One region of the Streptomyces sp. NPDC048636 genome, then DNA from elsewhere that is predicted to be linked to it. Evidence: riboswitches for the same ligand, from Rfam matches in the RefSeq annotation. Region 1 holds a riboswitch; each other region holds the start of a gene.
The links. Region 1 has a riboswitch for thiamine pyrophosphate ahead of AB0C66_RS31915 (cytosine permease). Riboswitches for the same ligand answer to the same signal wherever they lie in the genome.

Region 1 (7,833 bases):
GGGCAGGAGGCCGGTCGTACGGCGGGGCCGTACGACCGGTGGTGCCACGCTCGGCGGCACCGCGAGGCGAGGTGAGATCGCCTCAGAGGTGAGATCGCCTCAGGGGATGAGGGTCGACTCAGAGGGCACCGACGGTGCCGACGATGCCGGAGGAGTTCAGGCCGGTGAGACCGTCCACCGTGCCGGTGGTGGTGCCCACGACGCCCGTGACCGGGGCGGTGACGGCGTCGACGGTGCCGAGGGTGTCGGTGACCGTCGCACCCAGCCCGCCGGCCACGTTGTCCAGCTCAGCGTCGGAGATCTCCTGGGTCGCGACCTTGGGTGCGTTGTTCATTATTGCGTCTCCCTTGGATAAATATCTCGAATGAGCTTTCAGCGGCCCGCGGTTGCCGAATGACTCGGCGCCCGCAGAACAATCACAGGATTCCGGGGACCGGGATCCTGAGAACGCCTCAGCGCGAAAGGATGTAACCACGCCTACTCGGTGGGCTGCGAATCAGACATCACGCGGAACCGCGCATTCCGTCACGTTCCGATCACCGGGTGGACACAATTGGCCACGCGATGCGCGGCGCTCCTTCACACCACCGTCACGCCTATCCCGCGCACTCGCGCCGACCTCCCCGGACAACCCCGCGATCACGGGCGAAGCCCCCATCCGCGACATCGATCCGACGCCCGATCCGGGTGGTGCGCACGGCGTCTGTGGAATAGGTGTGCCGATCGCTTGAAGACTGGACGACCCGTACACGCATTCCCCATCCGGGCCCCAAGGGGAAGGCGACATGTGTGACGGCGTGCCGATAACACGGCCGAATTCCCCCCATCCCGCTGATCGGTGTGCGTTATGACAACTGCACCATCGGGTGGCTGCCGCGTCGAAAGGCCGGGAATTTCCACGGAATGGACATTGGGCGCATGAGTACGACAGAGGCCATGACTTCGGGCGGGGCGCGAGGACGCGCCCCGCCACGGGTCGGCCCGTCCTCAGTTCACCGTCGAAGTGTTGTCCGCAAGGGAGTTGACCACATCCACGGCGGTCAGCGGACGCACCGCCGAGGCTTCCAGCCCGGCCGGGTGGAGCGCGTACACCGGGCAGCCCCCGGGCAGCGGGAGGTCCCCGCGGACCAGGAACGCCGCCCCGATCCGGGAGGGATCCCGCTCGGTGCCGTCCGACGGGTCGTGGTCCGGTGTGCCGATACGTCCCCGCGAAGGCCAGTGTGTCCTCGCCGTCACGACGGCGCTACACGGTGATCGATCCGTCGGAGTGGCGCAGCAGCACGGTGGTGGCCCTCGCGGCGGCCTGCCGGCCGGCGAGTTCACCGGGACCGACCCGGGCGCCGGAGGCGAACAGCCCGGGTGAGGCTCCTGCCGAGCACGGCCAGCAGCTTGACGTGCCGGTGGACGGCGTGGCGGGTGCCGGATACGGGGTGCCGGATACGCTCTGGACCACATCGAGCCAGGGCATGGTGCGCCCGGGGGTGTCCAGGACCAGCGGTACCGAACTCCGGGCGGTGGACGTCAGGTCGAAGCGCCGGGGTGCGAGGCCGGGAACGGGGACCCGGGACGGGCCTGTCGGTGCCCGCCGTCACCATGGTGCGTATGGCCACTCACGAGAACACCGCGCCCGACGCCCTGCACACACTGGCCCGCACCCATCTGCCCCCGGACATGGCCGACCGCTGGACGGGGCTGCTGCGCCCGGCCGCCCACCTCCGGGCGGCCGGTCCGGGCGACCCCGTGGTCGGTCAGCTCGGCGGTCTGCCCCGGCTGCCCGAGTCCATCGAATGGCCCGTCTGGGAAGGCTATGGCCCGCTGTCGTTCGTGGCCGTGGTCGACTGCGCCGCGCTGCCCGTGGACGAGTTGGACATCCCCCTGCGCCCGGAAGGCCGGCTGGCCTTCTTCTCTTTCGAGGACGAGGAGGGCGAGGCCGTGGTGGACACCTGCGATCCGGACACCTGGGCGGGTGCGCGGCTGCTGCATCTGCCGTCCGAGGCCGCCGACTTGCCCGAGCGGCCCGCGCCCGAAGGGCTCACCCCGTACCGGGCCGTGCCACTGACCGCCAAGGTGGCGCCGAGCGCGCCGGACTCCGAATCGCTCGTGCTGAACGCCGAGTTCGGGCTCGGCGCGCTGTCCGTCAAGGAGCTCTTCGCCCATCCGGTGCGGTGTGCCACATTCATGGAGGCGCTGTGGGACCACCAGGGCACCGTCGCGCACCAGATCGGTGGGCACGCCCAGAACGTGCAGGGCCCCGTGGAGGTCTGGGCCGCCAAGGCCGTCCTGGGCGACGAGGTCGACTGGGAGGATCCGCGGATCGAGGAGGAGGCGGCGCGATGGGTGCTGCTGGCCCAGTTCGACTCCGACGAGGACACCGGGATGATGTGGGCCGACGGCGGTGTCCTGTACTGGCTGATCCGGCCCGAGGACCTCGCCGCGGGCCGTTTCGAGGCGGCGATGTTCACCTGGCAGTCCGGTTGACCCTCCGCCGGGCCGACCGGTGGCGGGCCCGCTGTCGTGCGCCCTCGGCGGGGTGCCACGGGGCGAAGCGTTACGCTGGGGCCGCCTTACCGGACACGGGGTGCCCCTGCGGGGGCTGAGATCACACCCGTCGAACCTGAACCAGTTAGCACTGGCGGAGGGATGTCATCGATGTCATTGCCACATGCGCCCGGCGGCCCGGCCACCACCGGCCCGGCTTCCGTACACGACGGCCGGATGCCCACCGCACCCGGCGATCTGCGGGTCGAGGCCCATGGCATCGCGCCCGTACCCGAGGGCCACCGCTACGGCGGGCCGGGGCGGCTGTTCACCGTGTGGTTCGCCCCGAACCTGACCATGACCGGTGTGTTCACCGGCACCATCGGCATCGCCTTGGGCCTCGACTTCGCCACCGCGCTGACCGCCGTGGTCCTGGGCACCCTGCTGGGCGCCGTACCCACCGCGTATCTCGGCACCTGGGGCAGTCTCACCGGGGCCGGACAGCTGCCACTGGCGCGGCTGGCCTTCGGCCGGGCCGTCGCGGTGCCCGGTGTCCTCCAGTGGCTTTCCTCGGTCGCCTGGGACGCGCTCATCGGGCTCTTCGGCGGGGACGCGCTGGCCCGGCTGTGCGGCTGGCCGTTCTGGCTGGGGGTGCTGGTGATGATGGCCGCCCAGGGAGCGCTCGGAGTGCTGGGCTACGAGGCCATCCACCGGATGCAGACGGTGATGACGTTCGTGCTCGCCGCCGCGTTCCTCGCACTGGCCGTGAAACTGACCGACGGCACACACCCGACCGCCACCGGCGCGGCCCACGGCGCCGACCGTGCCGGTGCCTTCATCCTGACCAGCACGATCGCGCTGAGTCTCGCGCTGTCGTGGGCGCCGTACGCCAGTGACTTCAGCCGCTATCTGCCGCGCGCGACGTCACGGGTGCGGATGTTCTGGTGCACCCTTCTCGGGGTCACCCTCTCCTTCGTGGCGGTGCAGGCGCTCGGCCTGTGGGGCGCCTCGGTGCTCACCGACCAGACGGCCCGGGGCGTGGACGAGGCGCTGGGCGGTGGCACACCGGGCGCACTCGGGCTGCTGGCCGTGGCACTGGCCGCGCTGTGCAGCAACGCCATGAACGACTACAGCGGCTCACTGGCCCTCCAGACCGTCGGGGTGCGGATTCCGCGTCCGCTGGCGGCCGCCCTGGCCGCCGTACTCGGCTTCCCGCTGGTGCTGTGGATGCACGCCGCGGACACCACCGCCCGATTCCAGAACGTGCTGCTGTTCGTCGGCTACTGGATCCCCGGTTTCGTCGCCGTCGTGGCCGTCGACTGGTTCGCCCGGGCCCGGGCCCGCGAGGGCGCCCCCGTCGACCTGGCCACCGAGAGCGCCCGGCCGCAGCCCTGGTGGCCCGCGCTGCTGGCGTTCGCGGCCGCCTTCGCCGCGGCGGTACCGTTCATGGACACCACCCTGTACACGGGTCCGGTGGCGGAGGCGCTGCACGGCGCCGATCTCGCCTATTACACGGCCTTCCTCGCGGCACTCCTGGTCTACGCACCGATCAGACTGCGCCGCCACGCGCCCGCCCGGGCACCGCGCCGCACCGGCCCGGTGCCGGAGTGAGGCCCGGCGCCGCCCCTGTCCTCCGCCGCCGTCCCGACCCCGTTCCGGAGCGTTCCGCCATGGCCCCTTCCGACCTCCCCGAGCACACCGCCTTCGCCGCGCACGCCCTCGCCCGGGTGCGGGACACCACCCCGCTGGTGCAGTGTCTGACCAACGCGGTCGTCACCGGCTTCACCGCCAACGCGCTGCTGGCCCTGGGCGCCTCCCCCGCGATGGTGGACATCCCCGAGGAGGCCGGGCCGTTCGCCGGGATCGCCTCGGGTGTACTGGTCAACCTGGGCACCCCGCACGCCGAGCAGCGCACCGCCATGGCCGAGGCGGCGCGGGCGGCCGCGGCGGCCGGAACGCCATGGGTGCTGGACCCGGTGGCGGTCGGCGCGCTACCGGTGCGCACCGGGTTGGCGCGGCGGCTGCTGGAGCTGCGGCCCACCGTGATCCGCGGCAACGCCTCGGAGATCATCGCCCTGGCGGACGGCGGCGACGGCGGCCGCGGGGTGGACTCCGCGCACGAGGTGGCGGCGGCGCGGCAGGCCGCGGAGGCGCTGGCGCGCACCACCGGCGGGGTGGTCGCGGTGTCGGGTCCGGTGGACGTGGTCACCGACGGCACCCGCCACGTCCGGATCGGCAACGGGGACGCGCTGCTGACCCGGGTCACCGGCGGCGGCTGTGCGCTGGGCGCGGTGATGGCGGCGTTCGCGGCGGTGGACGAGGACCGGTTCGCCACCACGGTGGCGGCCGTGGCCGCGTACACCGTGGCAGCCGAGCGCGCGGCGCGGGAGGCATCGGGCCCGGGGAGTTTCGCGGTGGCGTTCCTGGACGCCCTCGCCGCGCTGGAGCCGTCGGAGCTCGCGCGGCGGGCGGCGATCTCATGAGCGACGGCCCGATGTCGTCACGCGGGGCACGGCCGGTGGATCTGTCGGTGTATCTGGTCACCGACACCGCCCAGTGCGCCGCCCGCGGCCGGAGCGTGGCCGAGACCGTGGCCCGTGCGGTGGCCGGTGGGGTCACCGCGGTGCAGGTACGGGAGAAGACCGCGGACGGCGGGGACTTCCTGCGCACGGTGCTGGAGGTGGCCGCGGTCCTTCCCGAGTCGGTGGCGCTGATCGTCAACGACCGGGTGGATGTGTTTCTGGCCGCGCGGTCCGCCGGAGCGCGGGTGACCGGTGTCCATGTGGGGCAGTCGGATCTGCCCGCCGCCGCCGTACGGGAGTTGATCGGCGAGGGGCCGGTGCTCGGGCTCAGCGCGGCCACGCCCGAGGGGTTGCGGGCGGCGGCGGAGAGCACCGCACGCGTCGACCATGTGGGCATCGGCGCCCTGCACACGACCCGTACCAAGGCGGACTCGCCACCCGCCCTCGGCCACGACGGCTTCGCCCGGCTCGTCGCGCTCACTCCGCTTCCCGCCGTCGCCATCGGCGGTGTCACCCCCGCCGATCTGCCGCGGCTGCGGGCGGCCGGTGCGGTGGGCGCGGCCGTGGTCTCAGGGGTGTGCGCGGCCGAGGACCCCCGTTCGGCCGCGGCGGCCTACGCCCGTGCGTGGGCGCGACGCGGACAGACATGAGCGGGCGCCTCTCCTGACGCCCCGGATCTGCCCCCCGGAGCGCCGGACAGTGCGCCCGCCGGAGGTCTCGGGGCTGCCGCCGCCGTGTCGCCCACGGCGTGCACGGCGGCCGCCACCCGCCGGAACCCGGAGCACCGCCCGTACCGCCCAGCAGCGGGCACCGCACCACGCCATGAGCAGTCGGAGTCATGAGGTGCCGGTGCGTGTCAGAGCAGGCCGACGATGCGTGGTGGCGCGAAGAGATGGCGTGCCCGGTGCTCGAGGACCAGCACCTCCGGCAGCTGCCGCCGCAGGTCCGACATGCACTTCTCGCATGCCTCGTCGGCCTCGGGGAGGAATTCCTCGTGCTCGACGGCGATATGCCGGGCCAGCCGGATCTGCGTCGTCACCACGCTGTCGCTCGGATCGCAGTCCACCCCCGGCCCGAATTCCTCCAGCGCCGCCTCCACGACCTCGGGGGCCAGCTTCATCGCCTTGTACAGCTCGACGCATTCCCCGCAGCCCCACATCCAGGAGGGAGGGAGCGGCCATTCGTCGTCGGGGTGCTCGTTCCCGGCATCCATGCGGCTCACAGTAGCGACATTCGGGAGGCGCCGAGGGCATAACGGCCAGATCCGTCTGTTCCATCGGGAATCAGCCGATGGTGCCCCCGCGGATCCGGTCCGCCATGAGCGAACCCGGGTGTGTGGCACGGGAGATGAAGGGACGTCAGGGCACGGCCGGCGAGCTCGACGCGGTATCTGACAGGATGACCGGGTGGGAGGCGTGGACAACACCGGTCGTCCGTCCGACGGTTTCGACGTGGCCACCGGCGACGGAGGGATCCCGGACGACAGCGGCCGGGAAGCGGCGGTACGCATCGCCTTCGAGGGGCTGTTGCAGATCCGGCGGTTGATGAACACCGGGGCCACCGACCCCGCGGCGGTACCCGCCGCCTGGGAGGCGCACCAGCCGGTGCGCGCCGTGTCGCTCGCGCTCGAGGCCGCCGGTGTCCGCCCGTCGGCGGTGGACACCGAGGGACACCGCCTCGCCACCGGCTACTGCGTGAGCGCGGCGGACCGCCCCGGGGTGGTACGGGTGGAGTGGCTGGGCCCCTCGGGCAGCGGTGCCGGGTACGCCGCCCAGGAGGCGCTGCGGGAGTGTGCCGCGGTCCTGGGGCGGCTGGGCTGGGAGGCGCTGGAGTACCGGGGGCCGAGGGGCCGCCGTTTCCTCGAGGTCGAGGTCGCGCGCTGACCAGCGCGGTCCGGGGAGGTGCCCCACCGTGGTTTGCGTGGCCACGGCCGCGGTCGCACGCTGGACACATGGCCGAGCGTCCGCCCGTCCCCGTACCCGTAAGCGACCCAGTCCGCGTTCCCGTGCCCGTCCTTCCGGTCGCCCCGCGCGGTGGGCGGCCCGTGCCGGGGAGCCGTCCATGACCACACCACGAGATCTGCTGATCGTCGCCATGGATACGGTGTCCGGGCACAGCGTCGACCGTGGCGATCTCTCGCTCGCGCTGGCGGGCGCCGAGGCCATCGACCTCCTGGGCGCCCGGGCCATCGGGCTGGACGGCGAACGCATCGTGCCGGGCCCGCCGCTGCCCCTGGCCGACCGGATGCTGGACCGGGCCGCCTCGGCCCTCACCCGGGAGCCGCCGTACGAGCCCGTCGGCGAGTGGCTGTGGCGCCGGGGCCGCGGACTGCCGGGGGCCTATCTGGACACCCTGGAGGCGGACGGGGAGGCGGTCCGGGAGCGGCACCGCCGGTGGATGGTCTTCCACACCAGTGAGCTGGCGCTCGTCGACTCCTCCGCGCGCCGCCGCGCGACCCACCGGCTGCGCTCGGACGAGCCCGTCCTCGCCACGCTCGCGACGGCGATCGGCATCCACGACCCGAGCACACCGGACTCACCCGCCGTGACCCGGGTGGACGACGTGGCGACGGCCACGGTGCTCACCGCGGTGGACGACGCGCTGGGCGAACTGGCGGTGGAACGGCAGCGCCGGGCCGAGCGGCGCGACGCCGCCACCGCCGACAATGTGCGACGCGGCTACTGACGCGCTCCCTGGGGACACCCCGGGCACTACGGGAGCACCGCCGGGACCCCACGGGGACACCGGTGGGACACGCCGGGGACACCACCGGGACATGCCGGACACCCCTGGATGACACCCTCACCGTCGTTGTGGTCCAGACCTACAGCGT
Region 2 (7,833 bases), on a different contig from region 1:
CCGTGAAACTCGCCGTGCTCGTCCCAGCGGAAGCGGAGCGTGCCGCCGGGGCGCAGGTCCAGTTCGCAGCCCGCGAAGGCGTACCACGTGCGGATGTGCTCGGGCGTCGTCAGCACCCGCCACACCCGGTCGACGGGCGCGGGGACGTACACCTCGCGCTCGATCCGGTCGGCCACGGTCACGGTCACGGCGACCACCTCCGGCTTCCACGGTAGGCGGGACCCCCGGCCCATGACGTGGTGAGCCCCGCCCTGTGACGGGCTGAGCCCCTGGGCCCTGGCCGGTGGGCCGGTGGGTCCCACCGGGCCCTCGAAGATCCCGCCGGACAGGGCCTGGCCCGCCGGACAGGGCCTAGAACGCGGGGCGCTCCGGGTCGAACGCCGCCATCCCCTCCGCCGGGGACGACGCCTCCGCGAAGTGGCGGCGCGGGATCCGGCCCGCCCGGCGGGCCAGCCGCCCCGCCGCCACCGCGTGCCGCATCGCCGCCGCCATCAGCACCGGCTCCCGGGCCCGGGTGACGGCCGAGGCCAGCATCACCGCGGCGCAGCCCAGCTCCATCGCGAGCGAGGCGTCGGAGGCGGTGCCCGCACCCGCGTCCAGGATCACCGGCACAGTGGCCCGCTCGACGATCAGCTCGAAGTTGTGCGGATTGCGGATACCGAGGCCGGAGCCGATGGGCGAGCCCAGCGGCATGATCGCGGCGCAGCCCACATCCTCCAGCTTGCGGGCGAGCACCGGGTCGTCATTGGTGTACGGCAGCACCGTGAAACCGTCGTCCACCAGGGTCTCGGCCGCGTCCAGCAGCTCCACCGGGTCGGGGAGGAGGGTGCGCTCATCGGCCACCACCTCCAGCTTCACCCAGTCCGTGCCCAGCGCCTCACGGGCGAGCCGCGCGGTGAGCACGGCCTCACCGGCGGTGAAACAGCCCGCGGTGTTGGGCAGGGCGCGGATGCCGTGCCGGTCCAGTACGGAGAGCACCGAGCCCTGCACCGTGGGGTCCAGCCGCCGCATGGCGACGGTCGTCAGCTCGGTGCCGGAGGCGAGCAGGGCGCGCTCCAGGATCTCCAGGCTGGGCGCCCCGCCGGTGCCCATGACCAGCCGGGAGCCGAACGCGGTCCCGGCGATGGTCAGCGGGTCGGCGGCGGGCGCGGGCTCGGCCGTTCCGGGCCCGGCCGTACCGGCCGTCGCGGTGTGCGCCGTCGTATCCGTGGTGGTGGCCATCGGTCAGCCTCCCTGGACCGCGGTGAGGACCTCGACGCGGTCGCCCTCGCCCAGCGCCGTCACCGGCCACTGGCCGCGCGGCACCACCGTCTCGTTGAGGGCCGCGGCGACGCCCGAGGGCGCCTGGGTGAGGGTGGCCACCAGCCGGTCGAGGGTGGTGCCCTCGACGATCTCGCGGGGCTCCCCGTTTACGGAGACGGTCATGCGGGCTGCTCCTGTGCTGCGTTGATCGGGGGCCGGGCGGTGCCGTCGAGCCGGTGCGGGGTGAACGCGCGCGCCACCGGCGGGAGTTCTCCGCCGGTCAGCGCCTCGGCCATGACATCGCCCGTGATCGGGGTGAGAAGGACGCCGTTGCGGAAGTGGCCGGTGGCCATCTGGAGCCCCGGCAGTGACGTCGGCCCGAGGAAGGGGCCGTTGTCGGGGGAGCCGGGACGCAGCCCGGCACAGGTCTCCACCAGCGGCAGTTCGGTGATGCCGGGTATCAGCTCATGGGCGTCGCGCAGCAGTTCGTAGACCCCGCTCGCGGTGACCGTGGTGTCCCAGCCGCGCTCCTCGGAGGTCGCGCCGATCACCAGCTCGCCGTCGAGACGCGGTACGAGATAGACGTCCGTGCCGCGCACCACGGCCCGCACCACCCGGGACAGGAAGGGCCGGTAGGGGGCGGGCACGGTCAGCCGCAGCACCTGGCCCTTGACCGGGCGCACCGGCGGCAGCACCTCCGGGGGCACACCCGCCAGCCGCGCGCTGAGGCTTCCGGCGGCGAGCACGGTCTGCCCGGCGGACACCCGGGTGCCGTCGGCCAGCTCGGCGCCGGTGGCGCGGTCCCCGCCGACCGTCAGCCGCTCGGCGAGCAGACGGTGGATGACCACCCCGGCCCGCTCGCAGGCGCGCAGCAGCGCCGCCGTCAGCCGCCGCGGATCCACCTGGTGGTCGCCGTCGACCCGCATACCGCCGCGGACGCCCGGGGCCAGCATCGGCTCCAGACGGCGGCATTCGCGCCCGGTGAGCCACTCCACGTCCAGCCCGTAGCGCTGGTGCTGCTCATGGAGGTCGCGCAGATGGGCGCGGTCGTCGGCGTCGAGCGCCACCATGAGCGTGCCGCTGTCGCGGTAGCCGACCTCCTGGCCGCCCGCCTCCTCCAGCTCCGCCACGAACTCCGGATAGCGGGCCGCGGAGGCGAGGTTGAGATCGAGCAGCGCGTGCTCGCCGTACTGGAACTCGCCGACGGATCCCAGCATCCCGGCCGCCACCATGGCCGCCCCGCCGCCCGGCGCCGGGTCCGCCAGCGCGGTGCGCAGCCCCCGCTGGGCCGCCCGCCAGGCGGTGACCAGGCCGATGATGCCGCCCCCGATCACGAGGGCGTCGTAGCCTTGCGTCCCCTTGGTGCTCGCATGGATCCCCGATGTGCGCATGGGCATGCTGCCCCTCCCTTCGCCGGCATGACCCGGATCAGGTTCATACGGTCGGAGGCCGCCCCAGCCTCCCTCTCAGCCCGGTGCGTCCGAACTCCCGCGAGTGCTCTGAGGCGCCACCCTAGTACGAGCCCCGAAGAGCCCGGAAGGGCGATCCGGGCGATCCGGGAATCACGGCAACAACCTGCCGTATGCCTTGCATCGATCTTGTATGGGAGATCTCGCCCCGCGCTCTGCGGTCCGCCCCGCGCCCCGCCATACAGTGATCGTGTGAGCGATCAGACGACGAGTACGGTGACGGCGGCGGCGCCGGTGTCCACGGTGGGCAGCGGGCAGCGGGTGGTGATCGTCGGCGCGGGCATGGCGGGGGTGCAGACCGCCGTCGCGCTGCGTGAGGAGGGCTGGGCCGGGGAGATCCTGCTGCTCGGCGCGGAACCCCACCAGCCGTACGACCGGCCGCCGCTGTCCAAGGCCGTACTGCTCGGCAAGGCCGAGGGGTCGGCGTTCGACGTGGACTTCCCCGCGCTCGGCATCGAGCTGCGGCTCGGCGTCACGGTCTCCGCGCTCGACGGCGAAGCGCGACGGCTGGAGACCGAGTCCGGGCCGGTGCCGTACGACGTGGTGGTGATCGCCACCGGTGCCGAGCCGATCGCCCTGCCCGGCAGCAAGGGCGTCCCCGGCGTCCATCTGCTGCGCACCCTGGACGACGCCGAGCGGCTGCGCCCGGTGCTCGCCCGGCAGCACGAGATCGTGGTCGTGGGGGCGGGCTGGATCGGCGCGGAGTTCGCCACGGCCGCCCGGGAGGCGGGCTGCGTGGTGACCGTCGTCGAGGCCGCCGACCGGCCGCTGGCGGGCGCCCTCCCGGCCGAGGTCGCCGCCCCCATGGCCGACTGGTACGCGGATTACGGCGCCACCCTGGTCACCGGCGCCCGGGTGGACGGGGTGGACGAGAGCGGGCTGCTGCTCGGCGACGGCACCCGGCTGCGGGCGGGCGCGGTGGTCGTCGGGATCGGGGCGCGGCCCGCCACCGACTGGCTGGCGGGCTCGGGCGTGGAGCTGGCGGACGACCGGTCCGTCGCGGCCGACGAGCGGCTGCGCACCTCGGTGGAGGACGTCTACGCGGTCGGCGACTGCGCTTCCTTCCCTTCCGCGCGCTACGGCACCCGGCTGCTGGTGCACCACTGGGACAACGCGCTCCAGGGGCCGCGCACGGTGGCCGCCGACGTCGTGGGCAGCCGGACGGCCGCGCACACCGGCGGCTCGGTCTACGACCCGGTGCCGTACTTCTGGTCCGAGCAGTTCGGCCGGTTCGTCCAGTACGCGGGCCACCACGCGGCCGCCGACGAACTGGTGTGGCGGGGCGATCCGGCCGGGGCGTCGTGGGCGGTCTGCTGGCTGCGCGAAGGGGTGCTGGTCGCCCTGCTGGCCGTCGGCCGTCCGCGCGATCTGGCCCAGGGCCGCAAACTGATCGAACGCGGTTCCCGGCTGGACCGGGCGCGGGCCACGGACCCCTCGGTGCCGCTGAAGTCCGCCGTTTCCTGACCCTTCCCGACCGCTCGGGCCCGCGCCGGGGGCGCGGGGCGGGGGCCCGGTGGACGGGGCGGGACCGCCCGCGCGGCGGACGCCCGGCTATCCACTGTCAGTCCCAGATGGCAGGCTTGTGCCGTGACCGAGATTGACGCAAAGATCGATGCTCTCGTCCCCGCCTGGCTCACGCTCCCCGACGCCGCCGAGAGGCTCGGCGTCGAGGTGACCCGCGTCCGGCAGCTGGTCAAGGAGGGCCAGCTGATCGCGGTGCGCCGTGGCGAGAACCGGGTGCTTCAGGTGCCCGAGGAGTTCATCGGTGACGGCAAGGTCGTCAAGGGCCTCATGGGGACCTTGACGCTTCTGAAGGACGACGGCTTCAGCGATGAAGAGATGCTGGAGTGGCTTTTCACCCCCGACCCCACCCTGCCCGGCACCCCGGCGCGGGCCCTGCGGGAGAATCGCGGCACGGAAGTGAAGCGCCGGGCGCAGGCACTGGCCGTCTGACCGCATTCCGCACCACCACCTCGGCGTGCGGGCGGGGGCAGCGTCCCCCGCCCGTACGCCGCCGACCCGGGGGGACCGCCGCACCATGGCCGCCACCAGCCCGTCCACCGGTCCGCAGACCGGTCCGTCCGCGGGCTCGTCCGCGAGTTCGTCGGCCGCCCCGTCCGCGGGCTCGTCCGCCGGTTCGTCCGCTCGCGAGAAGCTGGCCGACGCCCGGCTGTATCTGTGCACCGACGCCCGGAAACGCCAGGGCGATCTGCCGGAGTTCCTGGACGCCGTGCTCTCCTCCGGAGTGGATATCGTCCAGCTCCGCGACAAGGGCATGGAGGCGGCCGAGGAGCTGGACCACCTGGCCGTCTTCGCCGAGGCGTGCCGCCGCCACGGCGCGCTGCTGGCGGTCAACGACCGGGCGGACGTCGCCCACGCCATCGGCTCCGGCGTCCTCCATCTGGGCCAGGGCGACCTTCCCGTCCCGGCGGCCCGCGCGATCCTCGGCCAGGACGTGCTGATCGGGCGCTCCACCCACGCGGAGGCGGAGGTGGCCGCGGCGGTCGCCCAGCCCGGTGTGGACTATTTCTGCACCGGCCCGTGCTGGCCCACCCCCACCAAGCCCGGCCGCCCCGCCCCGGGGCTGTCCCTGGTGCGCCATACGGCCGCGCTGCGCCCCACCCGCCCCTGGTTCGCCATCGGCGGTATCGACGCGTCCAACCTGGACGAGGTGCTGGAGGCGGGGGCGCGCCGGATCGTGGTGGTCCGGGCGATCACCGCCGCCGCCGACCCGGCGGAGGCGGCGGCGGGGCTGGCCAAGCGGGTCCGGGCGGCGTAGTTCCGCTGGGCGGCACGGTTCCGCCGGCAGGACGGGTTGGCCGCACCGGGCTCTCCGAGTGCTTCGGCGCAGGTGAGGGCGGGCGCTCCGGGTGTCCGCACTGCGGGACGCGCCCCCGGCAAAAGGTAAATATCGCCCGCTCGGGTGGGCGCGGCCCACCCCGCTGGCTAACCTTCCCAATATGGCCCTAGGCACCGCTTCCACCAGGACCGACCGCGCCCGTACCGTGCGCGACCTGCTCGCTTCGGGCGAGCAGTCGTACTCCTTCGAGTTCTTCGCCCCCAAGACGGCGAAGGGCGAGCACACACTGTGGAACGCCATCCGCCGACTGGAGGCCGTCTCCCCGACCTTCGTCTCCGTGACGTACGGCGCCGGTGGCTCCTCCCGCGAGGGCACGGTGCGCGCCACCGAGCGCATCGCGACCGACACCACCCTGACCCCCGTCGCCCATCTGACCGCGGTCAACCACTCCCGGGCCGAACTGCGCAACATCATCGGCCAGTACGCCGACGCCGGGATCCGGAACATGCTCGCGCTGCGCGGCGACCCGCCGGGCGACCCGATGGGGGAGTGGGTCCAGCACCCCGAGGGCCTCGACTACGCCGTCGAGCTGGTCCGGCTGATCAAGGAGTCGGGCGACTTCTGTGTGGGCGTCGCCGCCTTCCCCGAGATGCACCCGCGCTCCACGGACTGGGACACCGATATCCGGCACTTCGTGGACAAGTGCCGCGCGGGCGCGGATTTCGCCATCACCCAGATGTTCTTCTTCCCGGAGGACTATCTGCGGCTGCGCGACCGAGTGGCGGCGGCGGGCTGTACGACGCCGATCATCCCTGAAATCATGCCCGTCACGAACGTGCGGCAGATCGAGCGGTTCGCCAAGCTCAGCAACGCGGCTTTTCCGCCCGAGCTCGCGGAGAGGATCCTGGCCGTCAAGGACGACGCGGCCGCTGTACGCTCGATCGGGATCGACTACGCCACCGAGCTGTGTGCGCGGTTGATGGCCGAGGAGATCCCCGGGCTGCACTTCATTACCCTGAACCACTCCACGGCGACGCTGGAAATCTACGAGAACCTGGGACTGCATCAGCGGTCCTCGTAACGGCAGCCGACGGGCGGCCGCACTTGAGAGGGGCGGGCATGGGCTGGACGGTCCTCTACATCGCGTTCGGCGTCGTCGCGCTATGGCTGCTGGGGGAGGTCCTGCTCCAGTACAAGGCGCGGCTGCGCTGGCGGCTGCTGGCCTTCGTCGGCTTCCTCGGTGTGGTGGCCGGAGTGCTCGTCCCGTCCGTGCTGGTGATCGTGATCGGAGCGATCACGTTCGCGGTCGGCCAGACCTATGTGACGCTCTCCTTCCGGCGTGGCTTCGCGGCCGGATGGGCGCTGCGCGGCGGACTGCCGGGGCTGGGCCGGGGCCGGGACGAGGAGCACGACGGGCCGTCCGAGCCGGAACCGATCCTCCAGGTCTCGGACCTGGAGGACGTCCCGGCCGCCCCGGCCGAACCGCCCATGTACCGGCCCGAGCCGATGCCCGACGACACCGGTGAGTACGGCGTCTACGACAGCAACTCGCCCTTCCCGTCCGCCCCGCCCGCCGGGGCGGCGGCGTACGGCGGCGGGGGCGTGAACGACGGCTACAGCGCGTACGAGACCTACGGCGGCTACGGCTCGCAGGACGACAGCCAGGGCCATGGCCACGCGTACGGCCAGGACGCGTACGCCGACGCGGGCCAGGCGGGCCAGCAGGGGCAGTACGACTACGGCAACGCGGCGTACGCGGCCTATGGCGACCCCTACGGCACCGCCCAGCCGCAGCCCCAGGGCGATCCGTACGCCCAGCAGCAGCCGTACGCGGCGCAGCAGCCTTACGGCCAGCAGCAGCCGTACGCCGATCCGTACGCCGCCTATGGGCAGGACCCCTACGGCACCGACCCGCTCAGCGGCGATCCGCTCTCCGGCGACCACTGGGCGGCGGGCGGCTCGTACCCCGCGCAGGGGCAGTACGCCCCGGGCGGCGACCCGATGCAGCCCGGCGGCACCTGGGTGCCGCAGCAGCGCGACGGCGAGGCCGAGCCCCCGGCCGAGCAGCCGTACCCCTACCAGCAGCAGGGCTTCCAGCAGGGCTACGACGAGCAGTACCGCTACTGAGCCCGTGCAGGGTTCGGGGGCCGCTGGTCACCGCGAGCCGCGGAAGTCCTCGCCCTCCACGATCAGCCCGGCGACCAGCGCACCGGACATTCCGGTGTGAGCCAGTCCGCCGCCCGGGTGGGCCCAGCCGCCCGCCAGATAGAGGCCCGGGAGACGGGTGAGATTGGCCGGGCGCAGCAGGCGGCCCCCGGCGCC
Region 3 (7,833 bases), on a different contig from region 1:
ACCACCGCCGCCCAGCGCGCCCTGGAGATCGACGCCGAGGCCCTGCTCATGGGCAAGAACGGGGTGGACGGGGTCTATGACTCCGACCCGGCCCGCAACCCGGACGCGGTGAAGTTCGACGCCCTGGAGTACGGCGAGGTGATCACCCGCGACCTCAAGGTCGCCGACGCCACCGCGATCACCCTGTGCCGGGACAACAAACTGCCCATCCTGGTGTTCGAACTTCTCGCCGAGGGCAACATCGCGCGTGCGGTGAAGGGTGAGAAGATCGGCACGCTCGTGAGCGACCAGGGCTCCCGGGCCTGACGGCTCGAACGGGGGATGGACAACGGCCTGCCGGTCGGACACCGTGCAGGAGAAGACGCACGCAGGGGCCAGGCTCTGCCTACGGATAACACCAGGAGCAAGTGGTGATCGAAGAGATCCTCCTCGAGGCCGAGGAGAAGATGGAGAAGGCCGTTGTGGTCGCCAAGGAGGACTTCGCCGCGATCCGCACCGGGCGTGCGCACCCGGCGATGTTCAACAAGATCGTGGCGGACTACTACGGTGCGCTGACGCCGATCAACCAGCTGGCGTCGTTCTCGGTGCCGGAGCCGCGGATGGCCGTGGTGACCCCGTTCGACAAGAGCGCGCTGCGCAATATCGAGCAGGCGATCCGTGACTCCGACCTGGGCGTCAACCCCAGCAACGACGGCAATATCATCCGAGTGGTGTTCCCGGAGCTGACCGAGCAGCGCCGCAAGGAGTTCATCAAGGTCGCCAAGGGCAAGGGCGAGGACGCGAAGATCTCGATCCGCAGCGTCCGCCGCAAGGCCAAGGAGTCCATCGACAAGCTGATCAAGGACGGCGAGGTCGGCGAGGACGAGGGCCGCCGTGCCGAGAAGGAGCTCGACGACACCACCGCGAAGTACGTCGCGCAGGTGGATGAGCTGCTCAAGCACAAGGAAGCCGAGCTGCTCGAGGTCTGATGAACGACTCTTCCTGGGGGGCCCCGCCGCGCGCCGGACTCTGGGGACCCGCCGATCAGGGCACCTCCCCCGGCTACGGCTGGGAGGTGCCCCCTTCTTCGGCGGGTCCCGCGCACGAGGTGGGCGAAGCGGCGCACACTCGCCCCATGCCCACCGTGCCGCACGCAGGCGGTGAACCCGGCGATGCCGCCGGCCGTGACCAGGGGGCCGCCGGACTGGGCGGTCCTCTCTTCCGCGACGAGCGGGATCAGCGGCCCGGTCCCGGGCAGGCCGCCGGGCGTCCTCCGACGCCCTCCGACCCCGCACCGGATCCGGCGCGCTCCGACGGCGCGCGGAGCACCGGCGGCGGGCAGGCGAAGAAGAAGAGCGCCGGCCGGAACCTGCGTGCCGCGATAGGGGTGGGCGTCGGCCTCGGTGTGGTCATCGTGGCCTCGCTCTTCATCTACAAGCCGGTGTTCATCGGCGTGATAGCCGTCGCGGTGGTCGTCGGACTCTGGGAGCTGACCTCGCGGCTGGCCGAGCGCAAGGACATCCGGGTGCCGCTCGCGCCGCTCGCCATCGGCGGTGTCGCGATGGTCGTCGCCGGATATGTGCGCGGCGCCCAGGGCGCCTGGGTGGCGGTGGCGCTGACCTCCCTCGCGGTGCTGGTGTGGCGGATGACCGAACCGCCGGACAACTACCTCAGGGATGTCACGGCCGGTGTCTTCGCCGCGTTCTACGTGCCGTTCCTCGCCACCTTCGTGGCCCTCATGCTGGACACCGAGGACGGCGCGTGGCGGGTGCTCACCTTCCTGCTGCTCACCGTGGTCAGCGACACCGGCGCGTACGCGGTCGGCTGGCGCTTCGGCAAGCATCCGCTCGCGCCGCGGATCAGCCCCGGGAAGACCCGTGAGGGGCTGATGGGCGCGGTGGCGTTCGCCATGGTCGCGGGCGCGCTGTGCATGGAGTTCCTGATCGACGGCGGCGCGTGGTGGCAGGGGCTGGTGCTCGGCTTCGCGGTCGCGGTCAGCGCCACCCTCGGCGACCTCGGCGAATCCATGATCAAGCGGGATCTCGGCATCAAGGACATGGGCAAGCTGCTGCCCGGCCACGGCGGGATCATGGACCGGCTGGACTCGCTGCTGCCCACCGCTCCGGTGGTGTGGCTGCTGATGGTGATCTTCGTCGGCGGAGGCTGACCGGCCCGCCGATCGGCCCCGCGCCCCGGGCGGCGCGGGGCCCTTCGTACGTCTGCGACACTGGGTGAACCATGCCTAAGCCCGGAGAACTCACTTTCGTCGCGCCGCGCGGGGCCAAGAAGCCCCCGCGGCACCTTGCCGATCTCACCCCCGCCGAGCGCCGTGAGGCCGTCGCGGCCCTGGGGGAGAAGCCGTTCCGGGCCGGTCAGGTGTCGCGCCACTACTTCGCGCGGTACACCGACGACCCGGCCCAGTGGACGGACGTCCCCGCCGCCGCCCGCGAGAAGCTGGCGGCCGGGCTGCTTCCGGACCTGATGAGCGTGGTGCGGCACATCAGCTGTGACGACGACACGACCCGCAAGACCCTGTGGCGGCTCTTCGACGGCACGCTGGTGGAGTCCGTGCTGATGCGCTACCCGGACCGGGTCACCATGTGCATCAGCTCACAGGCGGGCTGCGGGATGAACTGTCCGTTCTGCGCCACCGGCCAGGCGGGTCTGGACCGCAATCTGTCCACCGCCGAGATCGTCCACCAGATCGTCGACGGGATGCGGGCCCTGCGGGACGGCGAGATCCCCGGCGGACCGGCCCGGCTGTCCAACATCGTCTTCATGGGCATGGGCGAGCCGCTGGCCAACTACAACCGGGTCGTCGGCGCCATCCGCAGGCTCACCGACCCCGAGCCGGACGGCCTCGGCCTCTCCCAGCGCGGGATCACGGTCTCCACCGTCGGACTGGTTCCGGCGATGCTGCGATTCGCCGATGAGGGCTTCACGTGCCGGCTCGCGGTCTCCCTGCACGCCCCCGACGACGAGCTGCGCGACACCCTCGTCCCGGTCAACACGCGCTGGAAGGTCCGCGAGGTGCTGGACGCCGCGTGGGAGTACGCGGAGAAGTCCGGCCGCCGGATCTCCATCGAGTACGCCCTGATCAAGGACATCAACGACCAGGCGTGGCGGGCCGATCTGCTCGGGCGGCTGCTCAAGGGGCGCCGGGTGCACGTCAACCTCATCCCGCTCAACCCGACGCCCGGTTCCAAGTGGACGGCCTCCCGTCCCGAGGACGAGAAGGCGTTCGTGGCGGCCCTGGAGGCGCGCGGTGTGCCGGTGACCGTCCGGGACACCCGGGGGCAGGAGATCGACGGCGCCTGCGGGCAACTGGCGGCCACGGAGCGCTGAACGGCGGCTGATACGGTGCCTTCGCGAAACATCGCACCGTCGTACAAATGAACATTCCGACAGGGGAGCGCTCAGGGCGCTGAGAGTGCGGCACGGCCGCAGACCCTCGGACCTGATCCGGGTCATACCGGCGTAGGGAGTCAGCACAGCATGAACAGCCACCTCCGGCGTGCCATCGGCGCCGCCCTCCTCGGTTCGCTCGGCCTCATACCCCTCTCGGGCTGTGCGGAGGACTCCCAGGGCGGCGGTGCGGACGCCAAGACCGTCACCCTGGTCTCGCACAACTCCTTCGCGGTCTCCAAGGACGTGCTCGCCGAGTTCACCGAGCGGACCGGCTACAAGGTGCGCAGACAGACCGGCGGCGACGCGGGTTCGGCCGTCAACCAGGCCATCCTGTCCAAGGGCCATCCACAGGGCGACGTCTTCTTCGGTGTCGACAACACCCTGCTCTCCCGCGCCCTCGACCACGACCTGTTCACGCCGTACCGGGCCAAGGGCCTGGACAAGGTGCCCGCCGCGCTCCAATTGGACGGCGACAAGCACCGCGTCACCCCCGTCGACTACGGCGATATCTGCGTCAACTACGACCGCGCGTACTTCACCGAGAAGAAGCTGGCGCCGCCCCGGACCCTCGAGGACCTCACCAAGCCCGCCTACAAGAACCTGCTCGTCACCGAGAACGCGGCCACTTCCTCACCCGGTCTCGGCTTCCTCCTCGGCACCGCCGCCAGGTATGGGGACGACGGCTGGAAGGGTTACTGGAAGAAGCTGCGGGCCAATGGCGTCGAGGTCGTCGACGGCTGGGAGCAGGCGTACTTCGACCGCTTCTCCGGCGGCGGCAAGGGCGACAAGCCGCTCGTCGTCTCCTATGCTTCCAGCCCGCCCGCCGGAGTGGCGGACCTCAAGAACAAGCCCGCCAAGGCCCCGACCGGAGTGGCCACGGGAACGTGTTTCCGGCAGGTGGAATTCGCCGGACTGCTGAACGGCGCGTCCAACTCCCGGGGAGGCAAGGCGCTGTTGGACTTCCTGCTCACCAAGCGGTTCCAGGCGGACGTTCCGCTCAGGATGTACGTCAACCCGGCGCGCGGGGACGTCAAGCTGCCCGAGCTCTTCACCCGGTACGGGGTCGAGATCGCCGACCCGGCGACCCTCTCCCCGCAGAAGATCGCCAAGAACCGTGAGCCGTGGGTCAAGGCATGGTCCTCGCTCGTCCTGTAGGGACCCGGCACACGGAGAACCCCAAGACCACCCGGGACACGGGAGAGGGAAAGCGGCGGCGCGATCCGCGCGGCGCGGCGGTGCGCCTCGCCCTGATGGCCGTGCCCCTCGCGTTCTTCGGGGTCTTCTTCGCCTATCCGGTGGCCGCCATCGTCACCCGGGGGCTGCGCGCCGACGGCCGGTGGCGGTTCGGCCGGATCCCCGAGGTGGTGAGCGACCCCGCCGTGGTGGACATCCTGTGGTTCACCGGCTGGCAGGCGGCCGCCTCCACCGCCCTCACCCTGCTGATCGCCCTGCCCGGCGCCTATGTCTTCGCCCGTTTCGCCTTCCCCGGCAAGGGGCTGCTGCGCGCCGTGGTGACCGTGCCGTTCGTGCTGCCGACCGTCGTCGTCGGCTCGGCGTTCCTGGCGCTGCTCGGTCGCGGCGGACTGCTGGACGAGCTGTGGGGGGTGCGGCTGGACACCTCGGTCTGGGCGATCCTCCTCGCCCATGTCTTCTTCAACTACGCCGTGGTGGTGCGGACCGTGGGCGGGCTGTGGGCCCAGCTCGACCCGCGCCAGGAGGAGGCCGCGCGGATGCTCGGCGCGAGCCGTCCCGGCGCCTGGCGGCGGGTCACCCTGCCCGCGCTGGCACCCGCCGTGGCCGCCGCCGCCCTGATGGTCTTCCTCTTCACCTTCACCTCCTTCGGGGTGGTGCAGATCCTCGGCGGACCGCGCTACGCCACGCTGGAGGTGGCGATCTACCGGGAGACCGCGCAACTGCTCGACCTGCCGACCGCCGCGGTGCTCACCCTCGTCCAGTTCGCCGCGGTCGGCGGCGTCCTGGTCCTGCACGCCTGGACCGTACGGCGCCGGGAGAGCGCGCTGCGGCTGGTCGACCCCGCCCGCACCGCCCGCCGCCCCCGGGGCCCGGCGCAGTGGGCGCTGCTGGGGAGTGTGCTGGCCGTCGCCGCACTGCTGGTCCTGACCCCGCTCGCGGTGCTGGTCGAGCGCTCGCTCCACGGGCCCGACGGCTATGGGTTCGCCTCCTACCGGGCGCTCCAGTCGGCGGCCGACAGCGGCGGCACGTTCTTCGTGGCCCCGCTGGAGGCCGTCGGCAACTCCCTGCGGTACGCGGCCGTCGCCACCCTCATCGCCCTGGTCGTCGGCGGGCTCGCGGCGGCCGCCCTCACCCGGCGGGCGGGCAGGCTGGTGCGGGGCTTCGACGCGCTGCTGATGCTGCCGCTGGGCACCTCCGCCGTCACCGTCGGTTTCGGCTTCCTCATCGCCCTGGACGAGCCCCCGCTGGATCTGCGCGCCTCGTGGATCCTGGTGCCGCTGGCACAGGCACTGGTGGGCGTGCCGTTCGTGGTCCGCACCATGCTCCCGGTGCTGCGGGCGGTGGACCACCGGCTGCGCGAGGCCGCGGCCGTGCTGGGCGCCTCCCCGCTGCGCGTCTGGCGGGAGGTGGACCTGCCGCTGGTGGGGCGGGCGCTGGCGGTCGCGGCGGGTTTCGCGTTCGCCGTGTCGCTGGGCGAGTTCGGGGCGACGGTGTTCATCTCCCGGCCCGACCACCCCACCCTGCCGGTGGCCGTCGCCCGTTTCCTGGGCCGCGCCGGTGAGCTCAGCTACGGGCAGGCGATGGCCCTGAGCACGATCCTCATGCTGGTCTGCGCCGCGTCCCTGGTGGCGCTGGAGCGCATCCGCACCGACCGTTCCGGGGAGTTCTGAATGACGCTGCTGCGCTTTGACGAGGTGTCGGTCAGGTTCGGCCGCCACGACGCCCTGGACGCCGTGGACCTGGCGGTCGCCGAGCACCAGACGGTGTGTGTGCTGGGGCCGAGCGGCAGCGGCAAGTCCACGCTGCTGCGGGTGGTCGCCGGGCTCCAGCGCGCCGACGCGGGCCGGGTCTGGCTCGCGGGCCGCGACCAGCACGGCGTCCCCGCCCACCGCCGCGGAGTGGGCCTGATGTTCCAGGACCACCAGCTCTTCCCGCAGCGGGACGTGGGCGGCAACGTCGCCTTCGGGCTGCGGATGCGCCGGGCGGGGCGTACGGAGACCGAGCGCACCGTCGCCGAACTGCTGGACCTGGTCGGGCTCCCCGGTGCCCAGCGGCGCGCCGTCGACTCGCTGTCCGGCGGTGAGCAGCAGCGGGTGGCGCTGGCCCGCGCCCTGGCGCCGCGGCCCCGGCTGCTGATGCTCGACGAGCCGCTGGGCCAGCTCGACCGCGGGCTGCGGGAGCGGCTGGTGGTCGAACTGCGGGAGCTCTTCGGCCGGTTGGGCACCACGGTGCTCGCGGTCACCCACGACCAGGGGGAGGCGTTCGCGCTCGCGGACCGGGTGGTGGTGATGGACCACGGCCGGATCGCCCAGAGCGGTACCCCGCTGGAGGTGTGGCGGCGGCCCGCGAACGAGTTCGTCGCCCGCTTCCTCGGCTTCGACAATGTGGTCGGGGCGACCGTGGACGGCACCGTCGCCGACACCCGCTGGGGCAAGCTGCCCGTACCGCCCGGTACCCGGCCCGGGCCCTGCCGGCTGCTGGTCCGCCCGGCCGGGGTGCGGCTGACCGAGCCCCGGGACGGGCTGGAGTGCACGGTGGCCGCGCGCACCTTCCGCGGCGACCATGTGGCGCTCATCCTCCGGCCGTCCGACACCGGCGCCCCCCGTCTGGAGGCGTCCTGCGCGCTGCGCGACGCCCCGGAGAGGGGGGAGCGGGTCGGGGTGGCGTTCGAGGCGGCGGAGGTCGTGGTGCTGGAGCCGGACGCCTGACGCTCTACGCCTGGCGTTCTACGCCTGGCGTTCTGCGCCTGGCGTTCTGCGCCTGGCGTTCTGCGCCTGGCGTTCTGCGCCTGGCGCCGGTTCAGCCCCGCAGGGCGGCCAGCGCGTCCGGCGCCTCGTCCACCGAATCCACCAGCGCGATGCGGGACTTCATGGAACGGCCTTCCGCGAGCGCCTCCAGCAGCGGCCAGGTCGGCAGCCGCCGCGTCCAGTGGTCGCGGTCCACGAGCACCATCGGGGTCGGCTCACCGCGCGACTCGTAGTAGTTGGGCGTCGCGTTGTCGAAGATCTCCTGCACGGTCCCGGCCGCGCCCGGCAGGAAGACCACGCCCGCGGTGGACCGCGCCAGCAGCCCGTCCTCACGGGTGGCGTTGGCGAAGTACTTCGCGATGTGCGACGCGAACGCGTTCGGCGGCTCATGGCCGTAGAACCAGGTGGGGATGCCGACCGAGGCGCCGCCCTCGGGCCAGCGCTCGCGCACCGCGAACGCCATCTCGGCCCAGGCGCCGATGGACGGGCCGAACGAGGGCGCCTT
Region 4 (7,833 bases), on a different contig from region 1:
CCTCGGCGTTCTCCTACGCGGCGTCTGCCTCGCAACACACCCCGGGGGTGCCTGTTGACGACAGCGAACATCGATACGGCCGGTGAGCCGGCCCCGAACTCCCGCGCTCCGGCCGGGTGCCGCCCGGATCAGCGTGACAAGCGCGATCGCCCGCCCGCGGCGCTCCGGCCGACCGCCTCCGCGGGCTCGCACACCGCCTCCGCCACGGCAACACTGGCGATTTCCGTTCCCTCACATGAGGCAAACCGACTCCGCCCCGCAATCGAGTCGCTACGCTCCAGAGTCGGCCAAGCCTTCAACTCCCTGCCGATCGGCTCACACCTGGCCACTCGCAAACAACTCGGGGCGGCGAACGATGCGTGACATGCGTGACACAGTCCAGGCGGAAGTGACGATGACCTTCCTGGTCTCGCAGGACCTCTCCTTCCGGATCCCGGTGGAGCTGTCCTATGACAGCGGCGATCCGTACGCGGTGGAGATCACCTTCCATCTGCCCGGTGACGCCCCGGTGAGCTGGGCGTTCGCCCGTGAACTGCTGCTGGACGGGCTGAGCAGACCCACCGGCGAGGGCGATGTGCGGATCGCGCCCGCCGCGCCCGAGGGCCTCTCCGATGTCTTCATCAGGCTCCAAGTGGGCAGCGAGCGGGCCCTGTTCCGGGCCGGAGCCGCCCCGCTGGTGGCCTTCCTGGACCGTACGGACCGGCTGGTCCCGTTCGGCGAGGAGCCCAAGGCCTGCGATCCGGTCGGTGACCTCGACGCGGAACTGGACCGCATCCTCGCCGAGGACCGGTACGCGGGTTAGGCCCTGTCCGGCAGGGGGCACGGGATGCGCCGCGCCCCCTGGCCGTGCGCCATGGCGCCCCCTGGCCGGATGCCGTGGCTCAACGCGCCCGCGCCCGGCGGCGCTTACCGCGTCCGCCCCGGCCGACGCGCGGTCCCGGCTGGCCCGGGACCTCCGCTCCCTCGACGGGCTTCCCGGGCGCCGCCGCGCCCAGCGGTGCGCGGTCCGCGGAGACCACGAGCACGGCCAGTGCCGTGGTCACCGGCACCGAGGCGACGAGCCCGATGCTGCCCACGAGCGTCCGTACGATCTCCTCCGCGACGATCTCGCTCGTCGCCACCGTGCCCACACCGCTGTCCGCGATCGAGAACAGCAGCAGCAGCGGAAGCGACGCGCCCGCGTACGCCAGCACCAGTGTGTTGACGACGGACGCGATGTGGTCCCGCCCGATCCGCATCGCCGACGCGTAGAGCTTCCGCCGACTCGCCGCCGGGTCGGCGTCCCGCAGCTCCCACACCGCCGAGGTCTGGGTGACCGTGACATCGTCCAGCACCCCGAGCGAGCCGATGATCACGCCCGCGAGCAGCAGACCCCTTATCTCGATGTCCGGGTAGAGACCGTGCACCAGACCGGTCTGGTCGTCGGTGTTCCCGGTCAGGCTGGCCCAGCCGATGAACACCGAGCCCAGCACGCCGATCAGCAGCAGCGAGACCAGGGTGCCGAGGACCGCCACGGAGGTTCTCGCCGTCAGCCCGTGGCACATATAGAGCGCGATCAGCATGATCGCGCTGCCCCCGATGACCGCGACCACCAGCGGATTGGAGCCCTGGAGGATCGCCGGGAGGATGAACAGGGTCAGCACCCCGAAGCTGATGGCCAGTGCCACCAGCGCGAAGACCCCGCGCAGCCGTCCGACCGCCACGACGGCGAGCGCGAAGAGCCCGGCGAGCAGCGCCATCGGCATCGACCGGTCCACGTCCGAGACGGAGTACTGGAGGTTTTCGGGCGCCTTGGGCGCGTACGCCAGCTTCAGCTCCTGTCCGGCGCTGAGCTTCCGTGAGGAACTGGGCTGGATGATCTCGGGAAACCGGCGGCCCTTGTCCTTGCCCGAAGTGACCTCGACGGTGGCCTTCTCACAGCGGCCCTTCCCGCCGCCCGCTCCACCGCCGCCGTTCTGTGCCGCGCTGTCCTGACCCGGTTCGGCGGGCTGCCGCGGCTGGGCGCCCACGGCCGCGCAGTTGACCTCCTCGACCTTCACCACCCTTCCGGAGACGGTCTGTTGGTCGAAGCCGAGTCCGCTGCGCTGCCCCGCCGAGTGATCGGGGGTGCCGCCCGGCCAGAGCACGATCAGCCCGGCGGCCACGGCCGCGGCGAAGGGGATGAGCACCGCCGCGATGACCTTGCGGAGGCGGGAGGAGACGGGAGTGGCCGGGCCGTGGGCATGTGAGTGGCCGTGGCCGGCGCCGTGCGCATGGCCCTGGCCGTCGTCGTGGTGATCCGGGGCGGGCGGGCCGTCCCGTCCTGCCTGGGGGTGCTGGGGTGTCGAGGTCACGCCCGCATCATCGCAACTCGCCGTGAGCGGGGTGGGCCCCCTGTTCAGTTCCGCCGGAGACCCGTTAGCGTGGGGGCACCTTTGCAAACGCGGGAGCTCGGAGCACCGGGCTGAGAGGGCGCTGACGCGACAGCTGCGCCGACCGCTGAACCTGTTACCGGGTAATGCCGGCGTAGGGAGTGGGTCTCATGACTCAGCAGGACGCACGCATGCGCGAGAACGCTACCGACATCGGGTGGCATAAGGGATATATCACTGGTTCCCGCCCGGACCTCCAGATCCCGGTCCGCCGAGTGCACCTCACCAATGGCCGCGATGTGACGCTCTACGACACCTCCGGTCCGTACACCGACCCCCAGATCGACACCGATGTCCGCCGCGGACTCGCCCCGCTGCGGCAGAACTGGATCATCGCCCGCGGCGATACCGAGGAGTACGCGGGCCGTCCGGTCCGGCCCGAGGACGACGGGCTCAAACACACCTCGCCCCGGGGCGGGTTGCGCAATCTCGACGCGGTCTTCCCCGGCCGTCCGCGTCAGCCGCGGCGCGGCCGGGACGGCGCCCGGGTGACCCAACTCGGCTATGCCCGGCGGGGCGAGATCACGGCCGAGATGGAGTACGTGGCCGTACGCGAGAACGTCTCCCCGGAGGTCGTCCGGGAGGAGATCGCGGCGGGCCGGGCCGTCCTGCCCGCCAACGTCAATCACCCGGAGATCGAGCCGATGATCATCGGCAAGCGGTTCCTGGTGAAGGTCAACGCCAACATCGGCAACTCCGCGGTGACCTCCTCCATCGAGGAGGAGGTCGAGAAGATGACCTGGGCGACCCGCTGGGGCGCCGACACGGTCATGGACCTGTCCACCGGCCGCAATATCCACACCACCCGTGAGTGGGTGCTGCGCAACTCCCCCGTGCCCATCGGCACCGTGCCGCTCTACCAGGCCCTGGAGAAGGTCGACGGCAAGGCCGAGGAGCTGACCTGGGAGATCTACAAGGACACGGTCGTCGAACAGGCCGAGCAGGGCGTCGACTACATGACGGTGCACGCGGGCGTCCGGCTGCCGTTCGTCCCGCTGACCGCCCGCCGCAAGACCGGCATCGTCTCGCGCGGCGGCTCGATCATGGCGGCCTGGTGTCTGGCCCACCACCAGGAGAGCTTCCTCTACACCCACTTCGAGGAACTCTGCGAGATCCTCGCGGCCTACGACGTCACCTACTCGCTGGGCGACGGACTGCGTCCGGGGTCGATCGCGGACGCCAACGACGAGGCGCAGTTCGCCGAGTTGCGCACGCTCGGTGAGCTCAACCGGATCGCCAAGGAACACGGCGTCCAGACCATGATCGAGGGCCCGGGCCATGTCCCGATGCACAAGATCAAGGAGAATGTCGACCTCCAGCAGGAGATCTGCGACGAGGCGCCCTTCTACACCCTGGGCCCGCTCACCACGGATATCGCCCCCGCCTACGACCACATCACCTCGGGTATCGGCGCGGCGATGATCGCCTGGTGGGGCACGGCGATGCTCTGCTACGTCACCCCCAAGGAGCACCTCGGCCTGCCGGACCGGGACGACGTCAAGACCGGCGTGATCACGTACAAGATCGCCGCGCACGCCGCCGACCTGGCCAAGGGCCATCCGGGCGCCCAGGAGTGGGACGACGCCCTGTCCGACGCCCGCTTCGAGTTCCGCTGGGAGGACCAGTTCAACCTGGCCCTCGACCCGGACACGGCACGCTCCTTCCACGATGAGACCCTCCCGGCCGAACCCGCCAAGACGGCGCACTTCTGCTCGATGTGCGGGCCGAAGTTCTGCTCGATGAAGATCAGCCGCGATATCAGCGAGCGCTTCGGCACCGACGGCGCCTCGAGCGAGGAGATCGAGGAGGGCATGCTCCAGAAGTCCCGCGAGTTCGCCGAAGCGGGCAATCGCGTCTACCTGCCGATCGCGGACTGACCTCCCGGTGACCGGCCGAGCGGTGGAGGCCGTGGCGCCTCCACCGCTCCGTGCGTTGCCGAACCCCGCCGGAGTGGATACCTGGTGTCAGGCGGGCCGGACCTGGTTCCGGAACGGCATCGGCCTGCGGACCGCGGCGAACAACCGGGCCAGGGTGGCCGATCGGCCGCTGTCCGCTGTGTGGGGTGCGAGGGCGTCGACGCCCTCCGTGATCCATCGCTCCCAGTGCGGGCGGTCGCCGGGCGACAGACGACCGTGCGCGACAGCCATGTCGAGGAGGGTCCTGCCGATCTCATGAGCCATGGTGCCGCCGTTGTACCGGAACCGGCTCTCGATGATGTCCAGATGGCAGACGTCCACCGTGCCGCCGGCGAGAGCGATCGAGATGTTGAGAAACGCCTCGACGCCGAAGTCGGCCGGTAGCGGGTGCTGGATGCGCGAAGTCCGGATCGCGCGGAATCCGGTCAGGGAGTTGGCGCCGTGGAAGCCGACTTCGGGAAAGAGCTCAGCGGTGAGGGGCTCATAGATCGTGAACGTCGCGCTCAGTATCGTGCCCGGATGGTCGTACTCGTAGTCGCCGACCACGTGGTCGCCGGTGCCGGACGCCGCCGCTTCGCGGAGCGTGGCCGGTACGTTGATCTTCGACGAGACGAGGTCGGAGTCGAGAAAGCAGACCCACTCGGTCCGTATGTCGGCGAGAGCGGCGTTCATGGCCGCGCCCTTGCCGCGCGGCCCGCGCAGAACCTCCGCCCCGGCCCTGGCCGCCTCCTCCGCGGTGCCGTCGGTCGAAGCGCTGTCGACCACCAGTACGCGGTCCCCGGGCCGTGCGGCGGCGCGTGCCTGCTCCACGATCGTTGCCACGGTGGGCTCTTCGTTGTAGGCGGGTATGACGAAGGTGAACATCGCTTTCCTATCCCCCGAACGGCCTTGCGAAGAGTGAGTGTAGGGGAAAACGATCTTTGCGACGACGCGGAATCTCTCCGGGTGAAGCGGTATCCGCAGCCCTCAAGGACCGTCGTCCATCGAGGACTTCCCGCCTGAGGGCGCGGTGCCGAAGGGCACGTCGACGGCGTAGCGCCAGAAGCCGTCGGGGCCACGGCGGGCCACATCGGTCGCGGTGCCCTCGACGCGGACCTCGGTGCCGTCGGCGGCGATGCCCGCCACGACCCAGTCCACGATCAGGAGGGCCAGGGCGCCGACGGTGTACGTATGGCGGGGGGTGCGGGTACGGGGTCATGCTGGAACCGTGTCCACATCCGCACGCACCGCCGGGCACCCGTGACCGGGCCGGGGGCGACGGCCGGTCGCCCCGAGGAGCGGGTCGCGATCGTGACCGGGGCGGGATCAGGGATCGGACGGGCCACGGCGACCGCGTTCGCGGAGGAGGGTGTGCGGGTGCTGGGGGTCGGACGCCGGGCGGACGCCCTCGCCGAGACCGCGGCGCTGCACCCGGGTATCGCCTCGCATCCCGCCGATGTCACCGCGGACGGCGCCGCCGAGGAGGCCGTCCGCGCCGCGCTGGAGCGCTGGGGCCGACTCGACGTCCTGGTCAACAATGCGGGGGTGGTCGCCGCGATGCCCCTGGGCGAGGTCACCGCGGCCCGGGTGAGCCGGCTGCTGGCCGTCAACGTGGTCGCGCCCAGTGTGCTGGCGGGCGCGGCGCTGCCGTCGCTCCTCGTGGCGCACGGCGCGATCGTCAATGTGTGCAGCACCTTCGGACACCGTCCGCTCGCCGGTGCCGCGCACTACGGCGCCTCCAAGGCCGCGCTCGAACAACTCACCCGGAGCTGGGCCCTGGAGCTGGCGCCCGAGGGCGTCCGGGTCAACGCGGTGGCCGCCGGGCCGACCGAGAGCGAGGCGCTGGCCGCGTCCGGTCTGCCGTTCGCGGTGATCGACCAGATCAAGGCGGACGAGGAGGCCCGTATCCCGCTGGGGCGGCGCGGGGACCCCGCCGAGGTGGCGGGGTGGATCCTGCGGCTCGCCGACCCCGGGGCGGCCTGGCTCACCGGCCAGGTGCTCACGGTCGACGGCGGGCTGGAGCTCACCTGAGGCGAAACCCGGGGCAGCGCCGCCCTGTCACTCGCCCCGTCAGTCGGGCTGGTGCTCCGGGCCGCCGTAATCCGGGCTGGAGTAGTCCGGGCTGCTGTACCGCGGACGAGCCTTGGGACCCTCGTCGTCCGTGCTGAAACCGGGGCGGCTGTAGCCCAGGTGCGGGGTCCGGCCGACCGCTTCCGACCTGCTCGGGACATAGGCTTCGGGCGCCTTGGCCGGGGCCGACGGATTCGCCAGCGCCTCCCGCAGGAACGGCAGCACACCGCGCTCCATCAGGGCCCGCCGCCACACCTCCTTCGCCCGGTCCATCTCCTCCAGCTGCTCACTGCGCGCCCCGCCCCTTATCGCACTGGAGCCGTTGCGCACCGCGGTGAGCAGCAGACCGACCGCGGCGATCAGCATGGCCGCGGCGGTGAGCGCGGCGAAGAACCAGCCCGCGGTGACCATGGGGCGGGCGATGGACGGCGCGGGGTCCAGAACGCTCAGCGCGTAGCCGACGAGCAGGAAGATGACCGCGGCAGCCCCGGCGAGCACCGGGGCCAGCACGGCGAGCATGGCCACCAGCCCCGCCCCCGCGGCGTCCTGCACCGCTCCGGCGAGGCCCGCGGCGGCCTCGTCCCCGCCGTCCGCTTCCCCGGCTTCCTCCGCTCCCTTCGCCGAGCCCGCGACTCCCGCGAGGGGGCGGGCCGGGACGGGTTCGCGCAGCCGGGCACGCGCCTCCACGAAGTCCTGGTACTCCGGCGCCGCGCACGCCGCTATGGCGGTCGAGGCGCCGAGCGCCATCGTGCGCAACTGGTCGGCGGTGAGCCGCCCCGTGCCGGTGAGGTCCGGATGGAGGTCCGCGGTACGCAGCGCCTCGTCGAGAACGCGCTCGAACTCCGGGCGGTCCTCGGTCAGCAGGTGCGGAGCGCTTTTCATGGTGCATCCCCCGATACTCCGTAGGGCCTTGATGCCTGGCTTGCACACCGGGCAGTCGGGCGGAAACGGAGGAGAGCCTGCGACGGATAAGCCCGATGGTAGAGCCGATCCGGCGCGTGGTGACAGCAAGTTTCGCGAATTGCTTCCGCGTCGGTGAAACTCTCTACCTTCCCGCGCAAGCGCTCACTGAACCGTCAGTCCGCCAGCGGAAGTTGCACGACCAGCAGCTTTCCGGCCATGGTGACGCCGCCGTCCATGGCCACGGCGAGCTGGTCGGCGTAGACATGCGGACCCTCGACAACCGGCGCGCCGTTGTCCTCGTCGTCCTCCGAGCCGACCTCGCCGAGCAGATACGGAATCGGGCTGTGGCCGTGGACGATGCGCACTCCGCCGTAGGCGTCGAGCAGTTCACGGACGGCCGGCGGACCGGCGTCCTCGTCCCGGAAGGCGAACCGCTTGGTGAGCTTGCGGAACAGATCCCAGCACTCGTCGGCGTCACCGCGCTGGAGCGTCTCGGTCACGGTGTCGTTGACCGCCTCGATCGAGTCGCCGTAGTCCAGGTACGCGGTCGTGTC

Region 2: it holds a riboswitch for thiamine pyrophosphate, as region 1 does, so the genes downstream of both, thiO (glycine oxidase ThiO) here and AB0C66_RS31915 (cytosine permease) in region 1, are expected to answer to the same signal.
Region 3: it holds a riboswitch for thiamine pyrophosphate, as region 1 does, so the genes downstream of both, AB0C66_RS05510 (thiamine ABC transporter substrate-binding protein) here and AB0C66_RS31915 (cytosine permease) in region 1, are expected to answer to the same signal.
Region 4: it holds a riboswitch for thiamine pyrophosphate, as region 1 does, so the genes downstream of both, thiC (phosphomethylpyrimidine synthase ThiC) here and AB0C66_RS31915 (cytosine permease) in region 1, are expected to answer to the same signal.

Annotation. Positions count from the first base shown of each region.
Region 1 is NZ_JBEZHR010000017.1:115,215-123,047, reverse strand. Features, by position in the region: gene AB0C66_RS31935 (type A2 lanthipeptide) at 119-334, opposite strand; gene AB0C66_RS31930 (hypothetical protein) at 988-1,236, opposite strand; gene AB0C66_RS31925 (hypothetical protein) at 1,244-1,468, opposite strand; gene AB0C66_RS31920 (YwqG family protein) at 1,603-2,478, shown strand; TPP riboswitch at 2,565-2,658, shown strand; gene AB0C66_RS31915 (cytosine permease) at 2,650-4,089, shown strand; gene thiM (hydroxyethylthiazole kinase) at 4,149-4,961, shown strand; gene thiE (thiamine phosphate synthase) at 4,973-5,650, shown strand; gene AB0C66_RS31900 (hypothetical protein) at 5,857-6,213, opposite strand; gene AB0C66_RS31895 (hypothetical protein) at 6,407-6,883, shown strand; gene AB0C66_RS31890 (GPP34 family phosphoprotein) at 7,062-7,685, shown strand.
Region 2 is NZ_JBEZHR010000002.1:757,893-765,725, forward strand. Features, by position in the region: gene AB0C66_RS09240 (SRPBCC domain-containing protein) at 1-188, opposite strand, end outside; gene AB0C66_RS09245 (thiazole synthase) at 352-1,221, opposite strand; gene thiS (sulfur carrier protein ThiS) at 1,225-1,425, opposite strand; gene thiO (glycine oxidase ThiO) at 1,422-2,633, opposite strand; TPP riboswitch at 2,631-2,744, opposite strand; gene AB0C66_RS09260 (FAD-dependent oxidoreductase) at 2,994-4,175, shown strand; gene AB0C66_RS09265 (Rv2175c family DNA-binding protein) at 4,299-4,664, shown strand; gene thiE (thiamine phosphate synthase) at 4,750-5,490, shown strand; gene metF (methylenetetrahydrofolate reductase [NAD(P)H]) at 5,672-6,592, shown strand; gene AB0C66_RS09280 (hypothetical protein) at 6,631-7,638, shown strand; gene AB0C66_RS09285 (NAD(P)/FAD-dependent oxidoreductase) at 7,666-7,833, opposite strand, start outside.
Region 3 is NZ_JBEZHR010000001.1:1,199,173-1,207,005, forward strand. Features, by position in the region: gene pyrH (UMP kinase) at 1-306, shown strand, start outside; gene frr (ribosome recycling factor) at 411-968, shown strand; gene AB0C66_RS05500 (phosphatidate cytidylyltransferase) at 968-2,146, shown strand; gene rlmN (23S rRNA (adenine(2503)-C(2))-methyltransferase RlmN) at 2,218-3,324, shown strand; TPP riboswitch at 3,376-3,480, shown strand; gene AB0C66_RS05510 (thiamine ABC transporter substrate-binding protein) at 3,475-4,542, shown strand; gene AB0C66_RS05515 (iron ABC transporter permease) at 4,638-6,251, shown strand; gene AB0C66_RS05520 (ABC transporter ATP-binding protein) at 6,252-7,289, shown strand; gene AB0C66_RS05525 (LOG family protein) at 7,381-7,833, opposite strand, start outside.
Region 4 is NZ_JBEZHR010000007.1:346,475-354,307, forward strand. Features, by position in the region: gene AB0C66_RS21675 (SsgA family sporulation/cell division regulator) at 365-802, shown strand; gene AB0C66_RS21680 (YibE/F family protein) at 882-2,333, opposite strand; TPP riboswitch at 2,413-2,529, shown strand; gene thiC (phosphomethylpyrimidine synthase ThiC) at 2,522-4,288, shown strand; gene AB0C66_RS21690 (glycosyltransferase family 2 protein) at 4,376-5,191, opposite strand; gene AB0C66_RS21695 (hypothetical protein) at 5,294-5,464, opposite strand; gene AB0C66_RS21700 (SDR family oxidoreductase) at 5,618-6,337, shown strand; gene AB0C66_RS21705 (hypothetical protein) at 6,377-7,258, opposite strand; gene AB0C66_RS21710 (metallophosphoesterase) at 7,453-7,833, opposite strand, start outside.